DNA from 3 places in the Pseudoalteromonas sp. CST2 genome. Region 3 is predicted to be linked to each of the others. Evidence: predicted binding sites of a transcription regulator. Region 3 holds the regulator's gene; each other region holds the start of a gene.
The links. Region 3 encodes sigma-54, which starts transcription at its own class of promoters, with help from an activator protein. Its sites were predicted from a motif close to GTTGGCACGNNNNTNGNNT; they were not measured.
Positions count from the first base shown of each region.

Region 1 (6,850 bases), on a different contig from region 3:
TTTTTTACAACATATTGTTTTGGAGCATCTTTTTTTATTTGTAAAACATCAGCGACTGCAGGAAAGGCAGTACTTAGTGCAAACATAATTGCAGCCAATTGAGATTTCATTGGGCTTCCTTGTATTGTTTTTTCATTATTATTGACCAAAACCTGTTAAAGGGGAACGCGAATGGCTAAAATAAGAGCATACAATACCCTAAATTAAGCACAAGTGTAAAAAGGTAACTATGGCTAGGTTAGAAGTTTTAAGATTTCCAGATGAGCGTTTACGTACGGTAGCAAAAGAAGTTGCACAGGTTGATGACAACGTTCGCCAAATTGTAAAAGACATGCTAGAGACAATGTACGATGAAAACGGCATTGGGCTAGCTGCTACACAAGTTGATATTCATCAACGTATTGTGGTGATCGACGTATCAGAAGAACGCGACGAACCACTGGTTTTAATTAACCCACAAATTATTAAAAAAGATGGTTCAACTATTAGCGAAGAAGGCTGTTTATCAGTGCCTAACTCTTACGCAAAAGTAGACCGTGCTGAAACCGTAACCGTTGCCGCTCTTAACGAAAATGGTGAAGAATTTGTACTAGATGCAGATGAGCTATTAGCTATTTGTATTCAACACGAACTAGATCACTTACAAGGTAAACTATTTATTGATTACCTATCGCCATTAAAGCGTCAACGTATTCGCAAAAAGCTTGAAAAAGAAGCTAAATTTGCCGCGAAGTAATAAGCACCTTAGGAAAACTCAGTGACAAAACCACTACGCATTATATTTGCCGGTACGCCGGACTTTGCCGCTCGTCACCTACAAGCGTTAATTCAAAGCGAACACCAAATTGTTGGAGTTTACAGCCAACCAGACCGCCCTGCTGGGCGTGGTAAAAAGTTAAAAGCCAGTGAAGTAAAAGCGCTTGCGCTTGAACATGAACTACCTGTTTTTCAGCCACAATCATTAAAAAATGAAGACGCACTCACTGAGCTTAAAAGCTTAAATGCCGATATCATGATTGTGGTGGCTTATGGCTTAATTTTACCAAAAGCCATTTTAGAGGCGCCACGCTTAGGGTGTTTAAATGTGCATGGCTCTATTTTACCGCGCTGGCGCGGTGCTGCCCCTATACAGCGCGCAATTTGGGCTGGCGATGAAGATACCGGCGTAACCATAATGCAAATGGATGAAGGGCTTGATACCGGCGACATGCTGCACATTAGCCGCTGCCCTATTGCTGCGGATGAAACCAGTGCCAGTTTATACACTAAACTGGCTGAACTTGGTCCCGGAGCACTTGTTCAAACCATTAATAAGTTAGCCAATGGCGAGCTTATAGCAGAGCCGCAAAACGACGAGCTGGCAAATTACGCTAAAAAGCTTTCAAAAGAGGAGGCAAATATTGATTGGACGATGGATGCCGTACAAATTGAGCGTAATATTCGTGCATTTAATCCATGGCCAGTGTGTTTTACTCAAATGGGTGAGCACAGCGTAAAAATTTACCAAGCCTCAGTCGTTGAGCAAACAGGCCCTGCGGGCGTTGTTTTATCAAGCGATAAAAACGGCATTGTAGTGGCGTGTGGCAAGCAGGCATTAAGTATTACACAGCTGCAACCCCAAGGTAAAAAACCAATGGCAATTAGCGACTTTTTAAACGGTCGCAGTGACTGGGTAACTCCTGGCACCGTATTAGGCGAAAACAATGAGTAATGTTCAAAACGTACGTGCGCTTGCCGCTGAAACTTTATATAACGTGGTTGATAAAGGCGCTTCGCTAAATCAAGAGCTACCATTTGCCAGCCAAGGCCTGCCCCCTAAAGACAAAGCGCTATTACAGCAAATTTGTTACGGCGTGTTGCGCTACCTACCTAGCCTTGAAAACTACTGCCAACATTTAGTAGAACAGCCACTTAAAGGTAAGCGTCGTATTTTTCAGTTTTTGTTGTATGTCGGTATCTATCAGCTGCAGCATATGCGCGTGCCACCGCATGCGGCCATTTCTGAAACCGTTAATGCCCTTGGCCAAATGCGTGCATTAGGCTTAAAAGGCTTAATCAACGCTATTTTGCGTAGCTTTCAGCGCCAACAAAGCGAGCTTGAAGAAAAAGCCAAGCAAATACCAGTGTGTTTATATAACCATCCAAATTGGTTTATTAAACAAGTGCAAGCTGCCTACCCAGACAACTGGGAAGCGCTTCTTGAAGAAAACCAACAACAAGCCCCTATGTGGTTACGTGTCAATCAAGCCCAATACAGCACGCAACAATACAGCGAAATGTTAACGGCTAACGATATAGAGCACACGTTAAACCCTGAGTTTGTTGATGGTATTAAACTAGCTAAGCCGCGTGATGTATTTTCGTTGCCAGAATTTGATGTGGGCGCCTGCTCAGTTCAAGACGCCGCAGCACAATTAGCCGCACGCTTTTTAGCACCTCAAGCTGATGAATACATTTTAGATGCCTGTGCAGCACCTGGCGGTAAAACATGTCATATATTAGAGCTTGCTGATGCAGAAGTATTAGCACTTGATAGTGACGCCACTCGCCTAGAACGTGTTAAACAAAATTTAACCCGTATCGGTTTAGGCGCAGACCTACAATGTGCAGACGCTTCGCAGCCACACACATGGTGGGATGAGCAACAGTTTGACCGCATTTTATTAGATGTCCCTTGTTCGGCAACCGGTGTTATACGCCGCCACCCAGATATAAAATGGCTTCGCCGCGCATCAGACATTGAAGATTTAGCTACACTACAGAGCGATATACTCAATAGCATTTGGCCACTACTAAAACCAGGCGGCACAATGATATACGCAACCTGTTCGGTACTGCCGCAAGAGAACCAACAGCAAGTCGCTAAATTTTTAGCTAATAATAGTGACGTTGAGCATATACCACTGCACGACAACGACACAGTTACCAACCCTGGTTTACAATTACTACCAGGTGAAAGCGACGGATTTTATTACGCTAAGCTAGTTAAAAAAGCCTAATAGCCGTACACTCAATAGCCATTTATTAAACAGTAAATGGCTATTTTTTTAATTAAACAGTAATTCGGGTAAATAATGAAAATAATCATACTCGGTGCCGGACAAGTCGGTGGTACGCTTGCTGAAAACTTAGTTGGCGAACAAAACGAAATAACCGTTGTTGATATAGACGGCAACCGCTTACGAGAGCTACAAGATAAGTACGACTTACAAGGGGTCACGGGGCACAGTGCTCACCCAGATGTGCTCAGACGTGCAGGTGCTGAAGACGCCGACATGATTATTGCGGTAACCAGCTCAGATGAAGTCAATATGGTGGCGTGCCAAGTCGCGTATAGTATTTTTAATACGCCAACTAAAATAGCCCGTATCCGATCAGAGCAATATTTAAAATACCGCGAAAAGCTATTTCATAACGATGACCTCCCGGTTGATCACTATATTGCCCCCGAAGCACTTGTTACCAAATATATTCGCCGTTTAATAGATTACCCAGGCGCGTTGCAAGTGCTGCAATTTGCCGATGGCATGCTCTCTCTTGTGGCTGTAAAAGCTTACTACGGTGGCTTATTAGTGGGTTATGCGCTTTCTGCTTTAAAAGAGCATATTCCGAATGTAGAAACCCGTGTAGCAGCAATTTATCGCCAAGGTAAAGCTATAAAGCCACTGGGCACCACGGTAATAGAAGCGGACGATGAAGTATTTTTCATTGCTGCCACTAAGCATATTCGCGCAGTTATGAACGAGCTACAAAAACTTGAGCGTTCTTACAAAAAAATTATGATAGCCGGTGGCGGTAACATTGGTGCAGGCCTTGCTCGCTCACTGGAAAAAAACCACAGCGTTAAGTTACTAGAGCGTAGTAAAGAGCGTGCTGAGCAACTCTCTGAAATGCTAGATAACACCGTCGTGTTTTGTGGAGACGCCTCAGACCAAGAACTACTATCTGAAGAGCACATAGAGCAAGTTGATGTGTTTATTGCCGTAACCAACGACGATGAAGCAAATATAATGTCGGCCATGCTTGCAAAACGCATGGGCGCACAAAAAACCATGGTGCTTATTCAGCGTGGTGCGTATGTAGATTTAGTGCAAGGGGGTGAAATAGATATTGCTATATCACCACAACAAGCAACTATTTCGGCGCTACTTACACACGTACGCCGTGGCGATATTGTTAATGTGTACTCGTTACGTAAAGGCGCGGCAGAGGCCATTGAAGCCGTTGCCCATGGCGATGAAAACACATCAAAAGTAGTTGGCCGTGCGATTGCCGATATCAAGCTACCTGCAGGTACAACGATTGGTGCTATTGTACGTAATGACGACGTACTGATTGCCCACGACGACACGGTTATTATGTCTGGTGATCACGTTATTATGTTTTTAATCGATAAAAAGCATATCAACGTAGTAGAAAAGCTATTCCAAGTTAGCGCTATATTTTTATAGTTAAACACAAAAAAGCCGCTGACTAAGGCGGCTTTAGTGGAGTATGTTTTTTTAATGCTAGGCAACCCTGCTTAGCAGCTTCTAATTACTGTACTTTTGAAAACTCTTGCTCAGAAATTTCACCATTACCATCAGTATCTAGCTGGTCAAAAATTTTCACTAGCTGTGAATTTACCTGCGCTTCTTGCTTTGAAATTGCACCATCACCATCGGCATCAAACGAGGCAAAGTCGACTGCAGCATATGCCGCTGATGAAGAAGCTAATACGATAACGGCAAGTGCTGTATTTAATGTTTTCATAGTTGTGTCCTAATTAAGAGGAAATCCTTTTCTAAGATCCATGGGTTTAAAAATTAACTAAAAAGTGCTTTTGCCAATGTGCATTACTAAGTTTTAATGCACATTGGATTAGAGCAAATGACTCTTTGCTAAGTGAACATGCGCTGTCCTGCCTAAATTGGCAAAGATCATCACACCCTAGTATTTAGAGAACTCTTGTTTTGAAAGCTCACCATTTCCATCGGTATCAAGCTCAACAAACTCAGCCATTAAATCCGCATCAACCGATGCTTCAGCTTGGCTAATGGCGCCATTGCCATCTACATCTAGCGTGTCAAAATCAGTTCCTGCAAAGGCAGCAGAAGAAGAGGCAATAGCCATAAATGCGAGTGCTTTATTTAAATGCTTCATAATTTAATCCTTCAATATAAACAAATTAGTTAAGTTCACTACGTGGTGTACGCAATCCTTGTAATCCTTTTTCGTAAGCTCCCTTGCCTACTTAGGTTGTCATTGGCAACTCAGGATTGTTACCACACTTTAAGCTTCTGAAAATTCTTCTTTTGATAGCTCACCATCTTGGTCAGTATCTAATTCTGAGAACATGCTCATCAGTTTTGCATCAATTGATGCCTCTGATTTGCTAATCGTGCCGCTGCCATCTACATCTAACGTATCAAAATCGGTTGCTGCAAATGCCGCTGATGATGAAGCAAGGGCGATAAGTGCTAAAGTTTTATTAATGCTTTTCATAATATAATTCCTTCAAGTATATGTGTGCGATTAAGTGTTTTACTTTAAATCACGTTATTGTTCAGTACAGCCAGACTATTACAACTTGAATGCCAAGTTTTAAAAGCTCATTAATTTCAATCAGTTAAAAGAGTGTTTGGCTATTTTTGATAAATTTTCGGGGGTTTTATGTTGCAAACTAGCAACAAAGGGTAAAGCTAAGTTTTTAAATACAATAAAAACAGCTAGTTACATAAGAGAAAAAAGCTACAATTTTCGGCGTAAATTGTAAGGATGAAGATTTATCGAAAAAAGAGACTAAATTTTAGCCATGAGGGGAGCTAACGTATTAAAATAACTCACTCGTAAAACTAGCCTATACTACTGATTTTTATAGAAAATAAAAATTATTTTTTGAAGTTTTAAAAATATGACTGCCACTCAAATAAAAAATGGCCATTTGTTGCTATTAAGCGAAAGTGCTTATTCTAATGGCAGCTCAAGCATCGCGGGATCGATAAAATGCTCTTTCATAAATGCCTTCATTTCATCTTCACTGGCTAGAAGTTTAATGCCACAATTAACCCCCGCAGCGTGTTCTTTTACACTGCATATTTCGCCAGTAAATGCTTTATTGTTGGTATCAACCGTCACCGTGCATTGCATATCTTTAATATTTTCATCGTTTTGATCGCCGCGTACATCAAACATCACCCCGGTAAGCGAGATGTCTTTAATCACCCCTTCAAGTACTCTATCGTCACTAAGAGTTAATTTGGCAGGTAATAAGGTAGGTATGCGTGTTTGCGCGCGCAGTGCAAATAACTGCACTTGTGTAGGGTAATTAATAAAAATGAGCCTAGCAGGGTGTGAGGCAACCGACATAAGCTGCTGCCTAAATGCTATTACTTGTCCGCCACTGCCTTCTATAACAGCTCTTACCACCACCATTACACCGTCACGTAGGTAATCACTTGCAGCAGGTAAACGCTTTGAACTTGGGTAATTTAAAATAATAAATTTATTTTCTAGCAATCCAATAAACTCTGTTTTTACGCGTTTACTACTGGTAGGCGTAACAATTTCCAAGTCGACCAATCGCCCTGTTGTTAACTGCTGTAATTTATCTAAATTAGAATGTGGCATGCCTGTTCCTAAGCATCATTTATATATTATTACCCACGCCAAAAGGTCGGCGTAAATAGCACGAGTAAGGTGAATATTTCTAAGCGACCAAATACCATGGCAATAGTTAATAGCCATTTGGCACCATCGCTCACCGCCCCATAATGCGAGGCAACATCACCTAAGCCTGGGCCTAAATTATTTAAACACGCCGCCGTAGCAGAGAACGCGGTAATGTTATCCATGCCGGTTCCCATTAGCG
Region 1 is NZ_JAQREO010000020.1:43,605-50,454, reverse strand. It holds gene PSH41_RS18955 (LysM peptidoglycan-binding domain-containing protein) at 1-110, opposite strand, end outside; gene def (peptide deformylase) at 230-736, shown strand; gene fmt (methionyl-tRNA formyltransferase) at 758-1,711, shown strand; gene rsmB (16S rRNA (cytosine(967)-C(5))-methyltransferase RsmB) at 1,704-2,999, shown strand; gene trkA (Trk system potassium transporter TrkA) at 3,075-4,451, shown strand; gene PSH41_RS18930 (EF-hand domain-containing protein) at 4,537-4,752, opposite strand; gene PSH41_RS18925 (calmodulin-like protein) at 4,930-5,142, opposite strand; gene PSH41_RS18920 (EF-hand domain-containing protein) at 5,272-5,484, opposite strand; gene PSH41_RS18915 (PilZ domain-containing protein) at 5,947-6,609, opposite strand; gene PSH41_RS18910 (TrkH family potassium uptake protein) at 6,639-6,850, opposite strand, start outside.
Region 1: the regulator sigma-54 is predicted to act here: its motif matches at 5,563-5,581, upstream of PSH41_RS18920 (EF-hand domain-containing protein).

Region 2 (6,850 bases), on a different contig from region 3:
TAATACTGAGCAAAATGGTAAGTGTGGGCCATAAATAATTTATAACTGCCATTTCTACCGCTTGGTGGCGATTATTAGCAAGCCCTACAAACAGCGCTAAACACACCTCGTAAAGTGCAAATAAAGCAGTACCCCAAATAATATAACGCTTATTAAACCCAGCAAACTTAGGCCGTCCCATTACCAAAATTAAAAACAGCGCGCTTACACTGTACATGAGTGCCGCCCCACCTATGGGGCCAAATAACTCCGAAACATCCCTGAGCAGAGCCACTAAACAACTCCATAACAAAATAGCGGCAATGCCATAAAGCGTGTATTTATGATTAGAAAAAAAGTCCATTAACTACCTAAAAGTACTACTTACGTTTGACGTTACGCTAACAGTAATTAGTGGGTTAAACAATTGTTGCTCATCATTTATTGTTATAAAGATGTTTTTGGCCTGCACTTAAGTGTTTGACCTTTTGGTCAGTAAAGTTACAATCATTCAACATGTTAAAAACAGCATCGCCATAATGAGCACACAAACAAAGCCAAATAAAAAAGAACTCACCCGAGTAAAAAACCAAACATTAATACTCGATGCCGCCGAGCAATTGTTTTCTCAGCTTGGTTACGATGGCACCAGTATGAGTATGGTTGCCAAAGAAGCAGGCGTTCCTAAGGCCAATATTTTATATTATTTTAAAAGCAAAGACGGCCTATACGAAAACGTAATAGACCGCATTATTGCACACTGGAACTTAGGCTTAGATAACGTAACCCCTGAGGACGACCCTGCACATGTGCTGTATCACTATATTAAAAGCAAAGTCATACTTGCCATAAACCAGCCGCTGCAATCACGTTTATTTGCCAGTGAAATACTGCGCGGCGCTCCTTATTTGCAAAACTACTTTAGAACCAACACACGCCCGTGGGTAAAACAAAAGGTAGACGTGTTTCAGGCCTGGATAGATGCAAACAAAATGGATAATGTTGACCCTTACCATTTATTATTTACCATTTGGTCAACTACGCAGTACTACGCCGATTTTCAGGCCGAAGTGCTACTGGTAATGAACAAGTTAGAATACGACGAAACCGATGTGGCACAAATAACGCAATCAACTGCCCACATAATTTTAAAAGGTATTGGTTTAAAAATACCTGAGCACAGTGAGGCTTAACCCATGGATAATTTTACTACCCCAGACTTATTTGACGATCACCGCAATAGCGTACAAGTCGCCGACAGCGGCCTGCGCCACTTTGGTAAAAAAACCACATTTAGTGGCCAAGCAGTTACCGTTACCTGCCCAGACGATAACTCGTTTGCCGCCGACATACTGCATGAAAACGGCAAGGGTAAAGTACTGGTTATTGATGGCTTTGCTAGCAAACGCTTCGCTTTTATAGGCGATATTATGGCGGAGCGCGCGTTAAAAAACGGCTGGGAAGGCGTGATTATTAACGGCTGTTGCCGTGACATTGAAATACTTGCCACAATGGATTTACCGGTTATGGCACTTGGCTCAACCCCGCGCAGTACATTAAAGCGTGGCTTTGGAGATAAAAATCAAACAGTGACCATGCTTAGTACCACAATTAACCCTAACGATTGGCTATACGCCGATGTAAATGGCTTAATTATTAGCCCTAACGCATTACTATAAACGCCACACTTGCAACCAAGTTGGTGCAATCACGCACCAACTTGGTGTGTTTTCACCTCTAAATTACACCTTCTTTAATACTTATATTTTTATAAATATCTGCTAAACCCCATACAAACCAAAAAAAACCTGACCGAGCGGACAGCTTTATTGCATTTGGCATTGCTTTTGCTTAGCTTTTAGGCAATATAATAGCTAACAGATTAAAAGGCGGATCAGGCTCTGTAAAATAAAAATAAGATGTTACGCAGTGGGCTGAAAAATAATAATAACTAATTCGTCTTTTTAATCACCCTAAATCTGATTATAACCAGTTGGTCAGATTTACTTTATAACGAGTGGTGATATGAGTACCAAAACACATAATAATTTTACCGGTATTTTTTGTGACCATGGCCCTAACGCATGGCAAACACAAACCCACGGCACACTTGTAAATAAGCGCCTTGCAGTAAAAGATGTATTTGCAGTTAAAGGCGAGCGCAACAGCGCAGGTAACCCAAGCTGGTTTAAAGCAGCAAAGCCTGCACAGCAAACAGCAAGTGCCGTAAACAAACTAATGAATGCGGGTTGTCGCTTTACAGGCTTTACCCATACCGATGAGCTGGCCTACAGCTTAGAGGGCAATAACATTCACTATGGTGCAGCACAAAACCCAAGACTTAAAGGCCATGCAAGTGGCGGCTCAAGTATGGGCTCGGCAGCAGCTGTGGCGGCTAACCTAGCCGATATTGGCTTAGGCACTGATACTGGTGGCTCTATAAGGATACCGGCAAGTTATTGTGGCTTATTTGGTATAAGGCCAAGCCATAACGTAATTGAAAAAGATGGCCTAATTCCGCTAGCGCCCCCATTTGATACCATTGGCTGGCTTACGCAAAATGCAGAGCTGCTAAGCGATGTAGGCAATGTACTGTTACCAAATCAAGCGATTAATAACGTTGATACTTTAGTTATTTGCGAGCCATTATTTGAGCTGGTTGACCCTGTTTTACAAGCCCCACTTAAACAATTGCTTGAAAAAACCAAACCTTATTTTAAACACCATAAAGAATTTGAACTGCCTAACGGCAGCTTATTAAGCGAACTGGCTGACAGCTTTAGAATACTGCAAGGGCGAGCAATCGCAAAAACACATAAAGATTGGCTTCAATTGCCAGGGCAACTTCCCCAGTTTGCTCCGGCAATTGCGGCACGTTTTAACATGGCGCTTGCTCTAACCGCCCAAGAAGAGCAAGAAGCACTAAATGTACAAACCCAATGGCAAACACTAATCGCTAAAAACCTAAACACAAACGGCTGTTTATTTTTACCAACCACACCCACAACTGCACCTAAATTGGGCGCCGACACAAGCGCCTTACGTATGCAAATAATCACCTTATCGGCCATTGCGGGCTTGAGCCGCTCGGCGCAAGTACACTTACCATTGGCTAATTTAGAAAATGGCCACCCGTATGGGTTTTCATTAATGATGAGCCACGGCAACGATAAAAGCCTACTTGCCTGCGTACAACAATTAGCTGCCCACTTTAAACAGGACACACTTGCATGAGCACACACAACATTGCCTTTACTGCCCCGCATTTTGCAGCAACCGAGGCAGGCACCTTAATACTAAAACAAGGCGGTACAGCCACCGAAGCCATGGTAGCGGCAGCGGCTGCGATTAGCGTGGTATATCCGCATATGAACTCAATTGGCGGCGACAGTTTTTGGCTTATTGATAACCCAAACCAAAGTATACCCACTGCCATTGATGCCTGCGGGCGCGCACCAAACGATATAAGCGCCTATAGCAATGAGCCACACATACCAGAGCGCGGCGGTTTAAGCGCGCTTACTCAGGCTGCAACACTTCGCGGCTGGCAAAAAGCCCTTGCGGTAGATGAGCACGCTGCTCTTTCGCTAAGTACTATTTTAGCCCCAGCCATAAAGCTCGCGCGCGATGGCTTTACAGTATCTAAAAGCTTGCAAGCAGGCTGCGAAAAGCTTGCCACTGCTTCAAACACTAACGCTGCCTTTAAAGAACTTTACATACCTAATGGTAAACCGTTGCAAGCGGGCCAACATTTTAAAAACCCAAAACTTGCCAGTACCTTTGAGCACTTAGCCGAGCATGGCTTAAACGCCTTTTACCAAGGCCCTTTAGCAGAGTCGTTTGCAAACGATTTAGCTGCCGCAGGCAGTGCAATTACACGCGCAGATATTGCCAATACGCAGGCCGATTTAGTAACGCCGCTCAGTGCTAATTTATCGGGCATACAGTGTTATAACTTACCCGCCCCCACGCAAGGCGTGCATTCTCTGCAAATAATTGGCGCTGTTAATAAACTAAAACATTTAGCCAATACAGAGGCCGATTGGATGCACTTAATTGTTGAGGCAACCAAACAAAGCTTTACGCACCGCCCTACACTTTGGGCCGACCCAGACGCGCTTGGCGATGATTATAAAAACGCACTAACTGATGAGTGCTTAAATGCGCTTGCCGGCAATATAGATATGAGCCAAGCCAAGCAATGGCCATTTAATGCAGAGCCAGGCGATACCGTTTGGATGGCCGCACGGGATAAAAACGGCCAACTAGTAAGCTTTATTCAAAGTGTTTACTGGGAATTTGGCAGCGGCATTTTGATGAGCGAAGGCGGCTTTGTGTGGAATAACCGCGGTTTAAGTTTTAGTTTAAATAGCAACGATGCCAATGCCTTAAAAGCGCATAAAAAACCGGCTCATACACTCAACCCTGCTTTAGCAAAATTTGACGATGGTAGGCGCCTTGCCTACGGCACCATGGGCGGCGAAGGCCAGCCACAAACACAAGCTGCTGTATTTAGTGGTTACGCATGGCGTAATAAATCAATTACCCAAGCAGTAAGCGATCCGCGTTGGTTATTAGGGCGCACCTGGGGCGATACAAGCACAAATTTAAAGGTAGAGCAAAGCTTAGTAATTCAAGTTAAACATGAATTAAATCAACGTGACCACGACTGGGTAAGCGTTGATAATAACAATGAAATGATGGGTCATGCAGGTGCCATTTTAGATACGCCTACCAGCCTTGAAGCAGCCACCGATCCTCGTTCAGATGGTCGCGCAACAGTAACTACAGCAGGAACACAATGACAGAAATAATAAATCAATGGCCGATTATAGCGGCCTTAATAGCAACCGGTATTTTTGCAGGTATTTTAGCAGGCCTATTTGGTGTAGGCGGCGGCATAGTAATTGTGCCTGTGCTGTACTTTTTACTGCAAGGCTTTGGCGTAAGCCCTGAGTCGGCCATGATGATAGCCACAGCGACATCGCTTGCCACCATAGTGCCTACTTCTATTTCGTCGATTCGCTCGCACCATGCCAAGGGCAATATCGACCTTGCTTTAATTAAATACTGGGCCCCGTTTATTTTGGTAATGGCCGTTATATGTAGCTACTTAGCTCATTCTATACGCGGTAATGCGCTGGTACTTATGTTTGCCTGTATTGCCATTTTAGTAAGTTTAAACATGTTATTTAGAGCCGGCGCGCCTGCCCTTGTTAGTAAATTACCAGGTAAATTTGGCCAAGGCATTATGGCAAGTATTGTCGGTGGTTTATCGGTAATGATTGGCATAGGTGGCGGCACTATTGGCGTACCTATGCTAAACGCGTTTAACGTACGTGCTCATGTTGCCGTTGGCACCGCTGCTGTATTTGGCTTATTAATCGCGTTACCGGGCGTTATTACTTTATTAAGTATTGGTACTACACCCACCGATGCGCCGCTTGGCACGTGGGGCCTTGTAAACCTACCTGCTTTTATACTTATTATTCCGCTTACTATTTTGTTTGCCCCTATTGGCGTAAAAATTGGTAGCAAGCTAGATCAAAAACAATTAAAACGCGCCTTTGCCGTTGTATTAATGATAACGGGCATTCGTATGCTTATTCAGACTCTGGGAGCCTAAAACATGTTTAGCGACACGCAAATTCAAACTTTAAATCCGCCACAGCGATTACTCATGGGCCCAGGCCCAATAAACGCAGATCCACGCGTGCTACGTGCTATGTCGGCGCAGCTAATTGGCCAATACGACCCAGTAATGACCGGTTTTATGAACGAAACCATGGCCCGCTATCGCGAAATTTTTAAAACCAAAAACGAATGGACCATGTTAGTTGATGGCACATCACGCGCAGGCATAGAAGCCGTTTTATGCTCTATTTTACGCCCAGGCGATAAAGTACTGGTGCCCATTATGGGCCGCTTTGGCCACTTGCTTGCTGAAATAGCCGAGCGCGTAGGCGCAAAAGTACACACCATAGAAGTCCCGTGGGGCGAGGTATTTACCCCCGAACAAATAGAAAAAGCCATTGTTGATGTAAAACCCCATGTACTTGCTATGGTACAGGGCGATACCTCAACAACCATGAACCAACCCCTTGAACACATTGGCGATATTTGCCAAAAGCACGACGTATTATTTTACTGCGATGCCACCGCTTCGATTGTAGGTAACGATTTACCCGCCGATGAGTGGAAACTCGATGCGCTTTCGGTTGGTTTGCAAAAATGTTTAGGTGGCCCGTCTGGCTCTGCCCCTTTAACACTGAGCGATAAATGCGCCGATTGGATCCAAAAACGCAAAAAAGTAGAAGCGGGTATTCGTACCGCGCAGCATACCGACGGCACCGAGCCATTTGTACGCTCAAACTACTTTGATTTAGGCATGATCATGAATTACTGGGGCGAAGAGCGCCTTAACCACCATACCGAAGCCACCAGCATGCTGTATTGCGCATCAGAATGTGCTCGCATTGTTATTGAAGAAGGCGTTGATAACTGCGTTGCCCGCCACAAGTTACACGGCGATGCCATGCTAACGGGTATTCAAGCGCTGGGCTTAAACGTATTTGGCGACTTAAACCATAAAATGAACAACGTAGTGGGTGTTTATATACCCGAGGGCATTAATGCTGACCACGTACGCGGACAAATGCTAACCGACTTTGGTATTGAAATTGGCACCTCGTTTGGGCCGCTGCATGGCAAAATTTGGCGTATTGGCACCATGGGTTACAACGCCCGTAAAGATGCAGTATTACAAACATTGGCAAGCCTAGATGCCTGCTTACACGCCAACGGCTATAAAGGCCCTAAAGGCGAAGCCGCTATTGCCGCCCTTGCCCATTATAAATAAAAAAGGATTTAG
Region 2 is NZ_JAQREO010000012.1:113,401-120,250, forward strand. It holds gene yddG (aromatic amino acid DMT transporter YddG) at 1-343, opposite strand, end outside; gene PSH41_RS15055 (TetR/AcrR family transcriptional regulator) at 519-1,172, shown strand; gene PSH41_RS15060 (putative 4-hydroxy-4-methyl-2-oxoglutarate aldolase) at 1,176-1,658, shown strand; gene PSH41_RS15065 (amidase family protein) at 2,005-3,213, shown strand; gene PSH41_RS15070 (gamma-glutamyltransferase family protein) at 3,210-4,784, shown strand; gene PSH41_RS15075 (sulfite exporter TauE/SafE family protein) at 4,781-5,605, shown strand; gene PSH41_RS15080 (pyridoxal-phosphate-dependent aminotransferase family protein) at 5,609-6,838, shown strand.
Region 2: the regulator sigma-54 is predicted to act here: its motif matches at 1,814-1,832, upstream of PSH41_RS15065 (amidase family protein).

Region 3 (6,850 bases):
TCAACAATATCATCAATGGTGACACGTCCAAGTAAGTGGGCGTTATCATCGACTACAGGGGCCGATATCCAGTTGTGGCGCTCAAATAACTGAGCAACTTCACTTTCATCCATCGAAATAGGGATAGACTCACAGTCTTCATCCATTAAATCTTGAACAATTTTTTCAGGCGGATTAGTTAACAGTGTACTAAGTGATAATGCACCTAAAAAACAGTTATGTTTATCAACAACGTATAAATCATCGGTGCCCTCTGGCAGCTCGCCGCGTAGCCTTATATAACGCAGTACAACATCAAGCGTAACGTCTGGGCGAATGGTCACCGTATCGGTGTTCATTAGCGCGCCTGCAGAGCGCTCTTGGTATGATAAAGCCTGTGTAGCGCGTTCGCGGTCTTGCGTATCCATAGCGCTAACCACATCTTTGTACACGGTATCAGGTAGGCTACGTAGGACTTCACCTAAATCATCGTGGCCCATATCCTCAGTGGCCGCGGCAATATGCTCAGGTTCCATTTGTGCAATGATACCTAAGCGTACATCTTCAGAGAGCTCTTCTAGCACATCCCCTTGCACATCTGGGTCAACCAGTTGCCAAAGCATGCGTCTAATTTTATGCGGAGAGGATTCAAGCAGCAGTGCTGTATCACAAGGTGCTGTTTTTGCTAGCATGCGTCTTACTTGAACAAATTGCCCACTATTAAGTGATTTAGTCACTTGTTTTAGTTGCTGTAGTGGATAGTCTTGTTCAAACGCTTCTGGCATTGGCATCCTAAATATTTTTGTGTAATGGAAAGGTGTTTAGTAAGTGGAGTTGCCCACTGTTATTTTCTTTATTTTTTGTGCTAAACCCAATGCTGGGACTAAATTAGTGTTTAAAATTAAGTAACCAAATTTAGCAGGGGCATGGCTTTATTATCCTAAATTAAAGCACTAAATTAGGCGAGTCGGAATACCCTAATTTACTAAATCTTTATAATTTGGCCAGATAAGTCTTTAACTTATAAGGCTATGGTGCTTTAAATTATTCTTGCTCGTTAAATCGTTGGGCAATTAATTGCCCAACCGCATGCAAAGCTTGCTCTGAATCAGGGCCTTCACAGACTACTTTAACTTCTTTACCTTTACTGCTTTCAAGTAGCATTAAAGCTAATACGCTGTCGCCTGCGGCTTCTTTATCATCTTGGTGTAAGGTGATTTTAGCATCAAACTGCACAGCTAATTGCGCAAGGACCGTTGCCGCTCTGGCGTGTAAGCCTAATTTATTTTTTATTAAAAATGTGTCTTCACAGCGCATAAATTACTATACCTAAACTGAACAGGTTATTATTTTAAGGTTACTTTTCTTGCTCACGATGACGAATTTTGACATTCGGATGCGTCATAGCAAAGCTCTCACCAATGGCTTGCGCTAAATAAACCGAGCGGTGTTGACCACCAGTACAGCCAATTGCAATAGTGAGGTAACTACGGTTATTACGCTCTAAGTGTGGCAACCAAGTTTGTACAAAGGTTTGAATTTGCCAAGTGAATTTTTGCACTATGCTGTGATTTGCCAAAAAATCTTTTACTGGTTGATCAAGGCCCGTAAGCGGTTTGAGTTCAGGCTCCCAGTGGGGGTTTGGCAAAAAGCGAGCATCAAAAACATAATCAGCTTCTTTAGGTATGCCGTGTTTAAAGCCAAACGATTCAAACGTTACAATAAGTTGCTTATCTTTTTTACCCAGTATTTTTTCGCGAATTGACTCTGCTAATTGGTGCACACTTAAATCGGTGGTATCTAGCATAAAGTCAGCGCGCGTTACGAGTACATCAAGCAGTTCTTTTTCTTTTTTTATTGCTAAATCAAGCGGCAGCGAATCGATGGATAAAGGGTGTAATCTGCGTGTTTCTGAAAAACGTTTGATCAGTGTTTGATCATCACTATCTAAATAAAACAGTGTGGGTTTAGCAAAGTCAGGAAGGTACTCGAGAATATCGTTAAATTCGTCTTGTTCTTTGGGGATATTACGAACATCTATACTAACGGCTATTTTGTCATAGTTATCTGAAACACTTCGCACTAAAGAGGGCAGTAAGTTGACCGGAATATTATCTACGCAATAATAGCCTAAATCTTCAACCACGCGTAAAGCAACCGACTTACCTGAACCAGAACGGCCGCTTATGATAATTAACTCCATTTATAGCCCTTAGTATTTACTACGATTGATCAACAATTACTTGATACAGCTCTGCATCGGTTTTAGCACTACGCAGCTGTTTACAAAATTCTTTATTGCTCAGTTTATCAGCTATGGTTGCCAGAGTCTTTAGGTGCTGTTGGTTATCGCCATCTGGTACGATGAGTGCAACAAAAATATCAACAGGGCAGTTATCAATAGCATCAAAGTTAACAGGCGTGTCGCTAACAAGTACTAAAGCCAGCGGCTCTTCTACGCCACCCATTCTGCCATGAGGAATGGCGATACCCCGGCCAATACCAGTACTGCCTAGCTTTTCTCTGCTTGCCAGCGCATTAAGAATATCTTGTTGTGGTAAGTAGGGGAGCTTTTCATGAGCAAGCTCACTGATAAACTCTAAAATTCTTTTTTTACTACTAAAAAGGACCGCAGCTTTGCTGCAGTCCTGGCATACTAATGTACTTAATTTCATAATATTAGTGTCTAGCAAGCTTCTCTTTATGTTTTATGACTTGACGATCGAGCTTGTCAATCAACGAGTCTATAGCGGCATACATATCTTGGTGCTCTGTTGAGGCAAATAAATCTGCGCCACTTACATGAATAGTCGCTTCTGCTTTTTGGTTGAGTTTTTCTACATCGAGAATGACATGCACATTGCTAATATGATCTGAGTGCCTTTCTAGCTTTGCAAATTTATTATTTACATAGTCTCTAAGTGAATCAGTTACTTCTACGTGACGACCAGTTAGGTTTAGTTGCATAAGCATTTCCTCTTTGTTTTTTACGTCTTATATCAAACTCTTTCTCTGATTTGACGGTGGAATAGCTAGCGATTCACGGTATTTTGCTATTGTGCGTCTAGCTACTTTAATTCCTTGCTCTGCCAATATATCCGCAATTTTACTATCACTCAATGGTTTAGCTGAGTTTTCCGCGGCAATTAGCTTTTTAATTAGGGCACGTATTGCGGTTGATGAACACTCTCCGCCGTTTTCAGTGCTTACGTGGCTTGAGAAAAAATACTTAAGCTCAAAAATACCACGTGGCGTATGCATATATTTTTGCGTAGTAACACGCGAAATTGTCGATTCATGCATTTCTACCATTTCAGCAACATCGTTTAAAACCATTGGCTTCATGGCTTCTGGGCCATGTTCAAAAAATGCTTGTTGCTGTTTTACAATACAGTTTGTTACTTTGAGCAGCGTGTCGTTTCTGCTTTCAAGGCTTTTTATAAACCATTTAGCTTCTTGTAAGTGAGAGCGAATAAATTGGCTATCACCACTTGATTTTACGGTACGTGACATAGCCGCGTACTGACTATTTACGCGTATTTTTGGCATGCTATCTGGGTTTAGCTCTACCACCCAGCGGCCTTTTATTTTTTTAACCGACACATCCGGTATTACATACTCCGACTCTTCCCTTACTATGGTATCTGCAGGTTTTGGGTTGAGGGTATGTATTAGGGTCATGACCTCTTTAAGCTCGTCTTCTTTAAGCTTAGTCTTTTTCATTAATGTACGATAGTCGCGTGCCGCTAATAGATCAATGTGATCGGTTAAGATCATTTTAGTTTGTTCTATAAAAGGGGTGTCTTTATCAAACTGGTTTAGCTGAATACACAAGCACTCTTGTAAACTGCGCGCGGCTATACCTACAGGGTCAAATAACTGAATACGCTTTAAAACGGCTTCTATTTCATCAAGTTCAACTTCAACTTCGTCATCGTTTTCTTGGTTAAAGCTCTCTAAAATTTCTTCGCAACTTAGCGTTAAAATACCCGAGTCATCTACAGCTTCTACAATGGCAATAGCAATGGCTTCGTCAGTTGGGCTAAAAGGAGTAAGCTGAAGCTGCCACATTAAATACTCATGTAGCGTTTCAGTAGAGGCACCTTGATAAATAGACTCATCTTCCGGCATTGGGCCTGAGGATGCAGCAGGGGCTGCGCTCATGTACTCATCCCAGGTTACATCCATTGCCATATCATCGCTAACGGTGTCTTTATTTAAAGCTTCGCCACTGTCTTGCTCGTACTCGCTGGTTGTATCGTCAGCCGATGCGCTTACGGTTACATCATCCGTATCTGCTTTTTGCTCATTTTTTCCAGCCGACTCTTCCGTGTAATCTTGCTCTTCTACTTCTAATAGCGGGTTGCTATCAAGTGCTTCTTGTATTTCTTGCTGGAGATCCAATGTACTGAGCTGCAGCAAGCGAATCGCTTGTTGCAATTGTGGAGTCATTGTAAGTTGCTGGCCCATGCGCAGCTGTAATGATTGCCTCATGTATCTCTAACAATCCTTTTATGTTGTTATAATTAATATTAGCAGATGCTTGTAGGTGTGGCTTAAATGTTACAGCCTAAATTGCTCGCCTAAATAAACATCGCGTACAGTTTTGTCATTTAATACGTGTTCTGGGGTGCCAGATGCAATTAGCTCCCCATGAGAAACAATGTAGGCTTTTTCACAAACATCAAGGGTTTCTCTTACATTGTGATCGGTAATTAATACGCCAATGCCACGGTTTTTAAGATGTTCTATTATTTTCTTTATATCTAACACTGAAATCGGATCAACACCAGCAAAAGGCTCATCCAATAAAATAAATTTAGGGTTTGCTGCCAGTGCTCTGGCAATTTCTACACGGCGGCGTTCACCACCAGAAAGCGCCATACCTTGGCTATCGCGAATATGCTGAATACTAAATTCATCAAGTAAGTTGTTAAGCGTTTCTTCTCGCGCGGCTTTATTGAGCTCTTTACGCGTTTCTAAAATAGCCATTAGGTTTTGATAAACTGTTAGCTTTCTAAATATTGATGACTCTTGCGGCAAATAGCCAATGCCTAAGCGGGCGCGGCTGTGCATAGGTAATAACGTAATGTCGTTATCATCAATAGAAATTTTACCTTTGTCGCTAGGTACTAACCCTACAATCATGTAAAAGGTGGTGGTTTTACCTGCGCCATTAGGGCCCAATAAGCCAACAATGCTGCCGGCTTCTACTTCAAGGCCTACATTTTTTACAACTTGGCGGCCTTTATAGCTTTTTGCTAATAGTTCTGCTTTTAAGGTGCTCATGGTTGACCTTCGTTACCTGTTTTTTCTTTAATTTTTGCTTCAACAGGCACTAAAATTGTGTGGACACGATCCGTGGAGTTTTCGTCTTTTTCTGCGCTAATAAGCTGCTGCTGCATGTCGTAGGTAATACTTTTAGCATTAATTTTTTGACCGGCTTGTGCGACTTCAGCATCGCCAACAAGCGTTAAAAAGCGCTTTGCTACGTCGTAACGTACTTCGTTTGCACTGGCGCTCATTACGGTACCATCGTCTTGTTTTTCTTCGAAGTAGGCTGGGCTGCCAGTGGCAATAAGGAGTTGTTTGTTATCCCCTAAGTCTTCACGTTTATGTACTTCGAGTCGGTCGGCTGTAATTTTGCGATTGCCATGCACAATTTCGACGTTCTTTTCAAAAATACCTACGTTTTCTTTAAGTTGGCCTTCTTGACGGTCTGCACTAATAGAAATTTGATTTGCTGGCGGTTGAGCAGCAGGCTCAGCAGCAGAGGCGCTAAATGCAAGCATTAGCGATGGGATAATAAGTATTTTAGTGAGTTTATTGGTCATAATATATTGTTCGCGTATGGTTAATTAGTTTTATTACTTCGGTTTTTAAATCGGCTTCAAGGCCTTTACCGACAATTTTTAAATTAGGCCCAGTGACAACCACTGGCTGCTCAGAGCGCATTGTTAGCGCTTTAATGTCGACTTCGATGTTATCGGCATCGATGTTATCTATCATGGCGTTATCAACTAAATTTTTAGCAACCACATTGCCTTCTAAAATAAGTTGTTTATCTTCGTAAAGCGTTGCTTCGTCTGCATTTATTCGCCATGTTTGCTTTTCGTTATACAAGGTGAAAATAGGTTTTTCAAAAAACGTAAAACCAAGCTGTTGGTACAGCTCCATTTTAGCCGCTGTGACTTTATGGCTTATTTTGCCTTGCTCGTCATAGGCTGTTTGCTTAAGCTCTATAGCGGTGTAATCGGGCTTTGCAATTACTTCAGGTTCTTGCTCTGGCGCTACATTGGTTTGGGTAAAATAAGGGTACCAAAGCCAAACCATACAGCCGATGAATAACGCACTGAGTATAACGCGTGCTGCATTCATGAACTGGTGCCTTGTGTTGTAAGCGCTATGCCATTCTCTAGCATAAGTAAGTCTGTGAGTTCTCTAACGGCGCCAAAGCCGCCAGGCATTTGCGTAGTGTAATGCGATAAGCGCTTAATAAGCGGGTGTGCATCGTTTACTGCAACGGCAAAGCCAACGCGCTCCATTACTGGCATGTCAGGACCATCGTCGCCAATATAGGCTATTTGTTCATCAGTTAACTTTAAAGTGTTTTTGAGTTCTTGATAAGCAATAAGTTTGTCTTCTTGGCCTTGATAAATGTGCTGCACGGTTAAGCTGCTCATGCGAGTTTGTACTATTTCTGAGTGACGCCCCGTAATGACCGCAACTTCAAAGCCGCTATTGATCAGCGCTTTAATGCCAAAACCATCTTTTGTATTAAATGCTTTTAATTCTTCGCCTTGGTTACCGAGGTAAATTCGGCCATCAGAAAATACACCATCAATGTCGCATATGAGTAGTTTTACTTTTT
Region 3 is NZ_JAQREO010000001.1:213,264-220,113, forward strand. It holds gene mgtE (magnesium transporter) at 1-764, opposite strand, end outside; gene PSH41_RS00960 (HPr family phosphocarrier protein) at 1,024-1,296, opposite strand; gene rapZ (RNase adapter RapZ) at 1,337-2,182, opposite strand; gene PSH41_RS00970 (PTS sugar transporter subunit IIA) at 2,202-2,654, opposite strand; gene hpf (ribosome hibernation promoting factor) at 2,659-2,946, opposite strand; gene PSH41_RS00980 (RNA polymerase factor sigma-54) at 2,974-4,473, opposite strand; gene lptB (LPS export ABC transporter ATP-binding protein) at 4,543-5,268, opposite strand; gene lptA (lipopolysaccharide transport periplasmic protein LptA) at 5,265-5,813, opposite strand; gene lptC (LPS export ABC transporter periplasmic protein LptC) at 5,803-6,357, opposite strand; gene kdsC (3-deoxy-manno-octulosonate-8-phosphatase KdsC) at 6,354-6,850, opposite strand, start outside.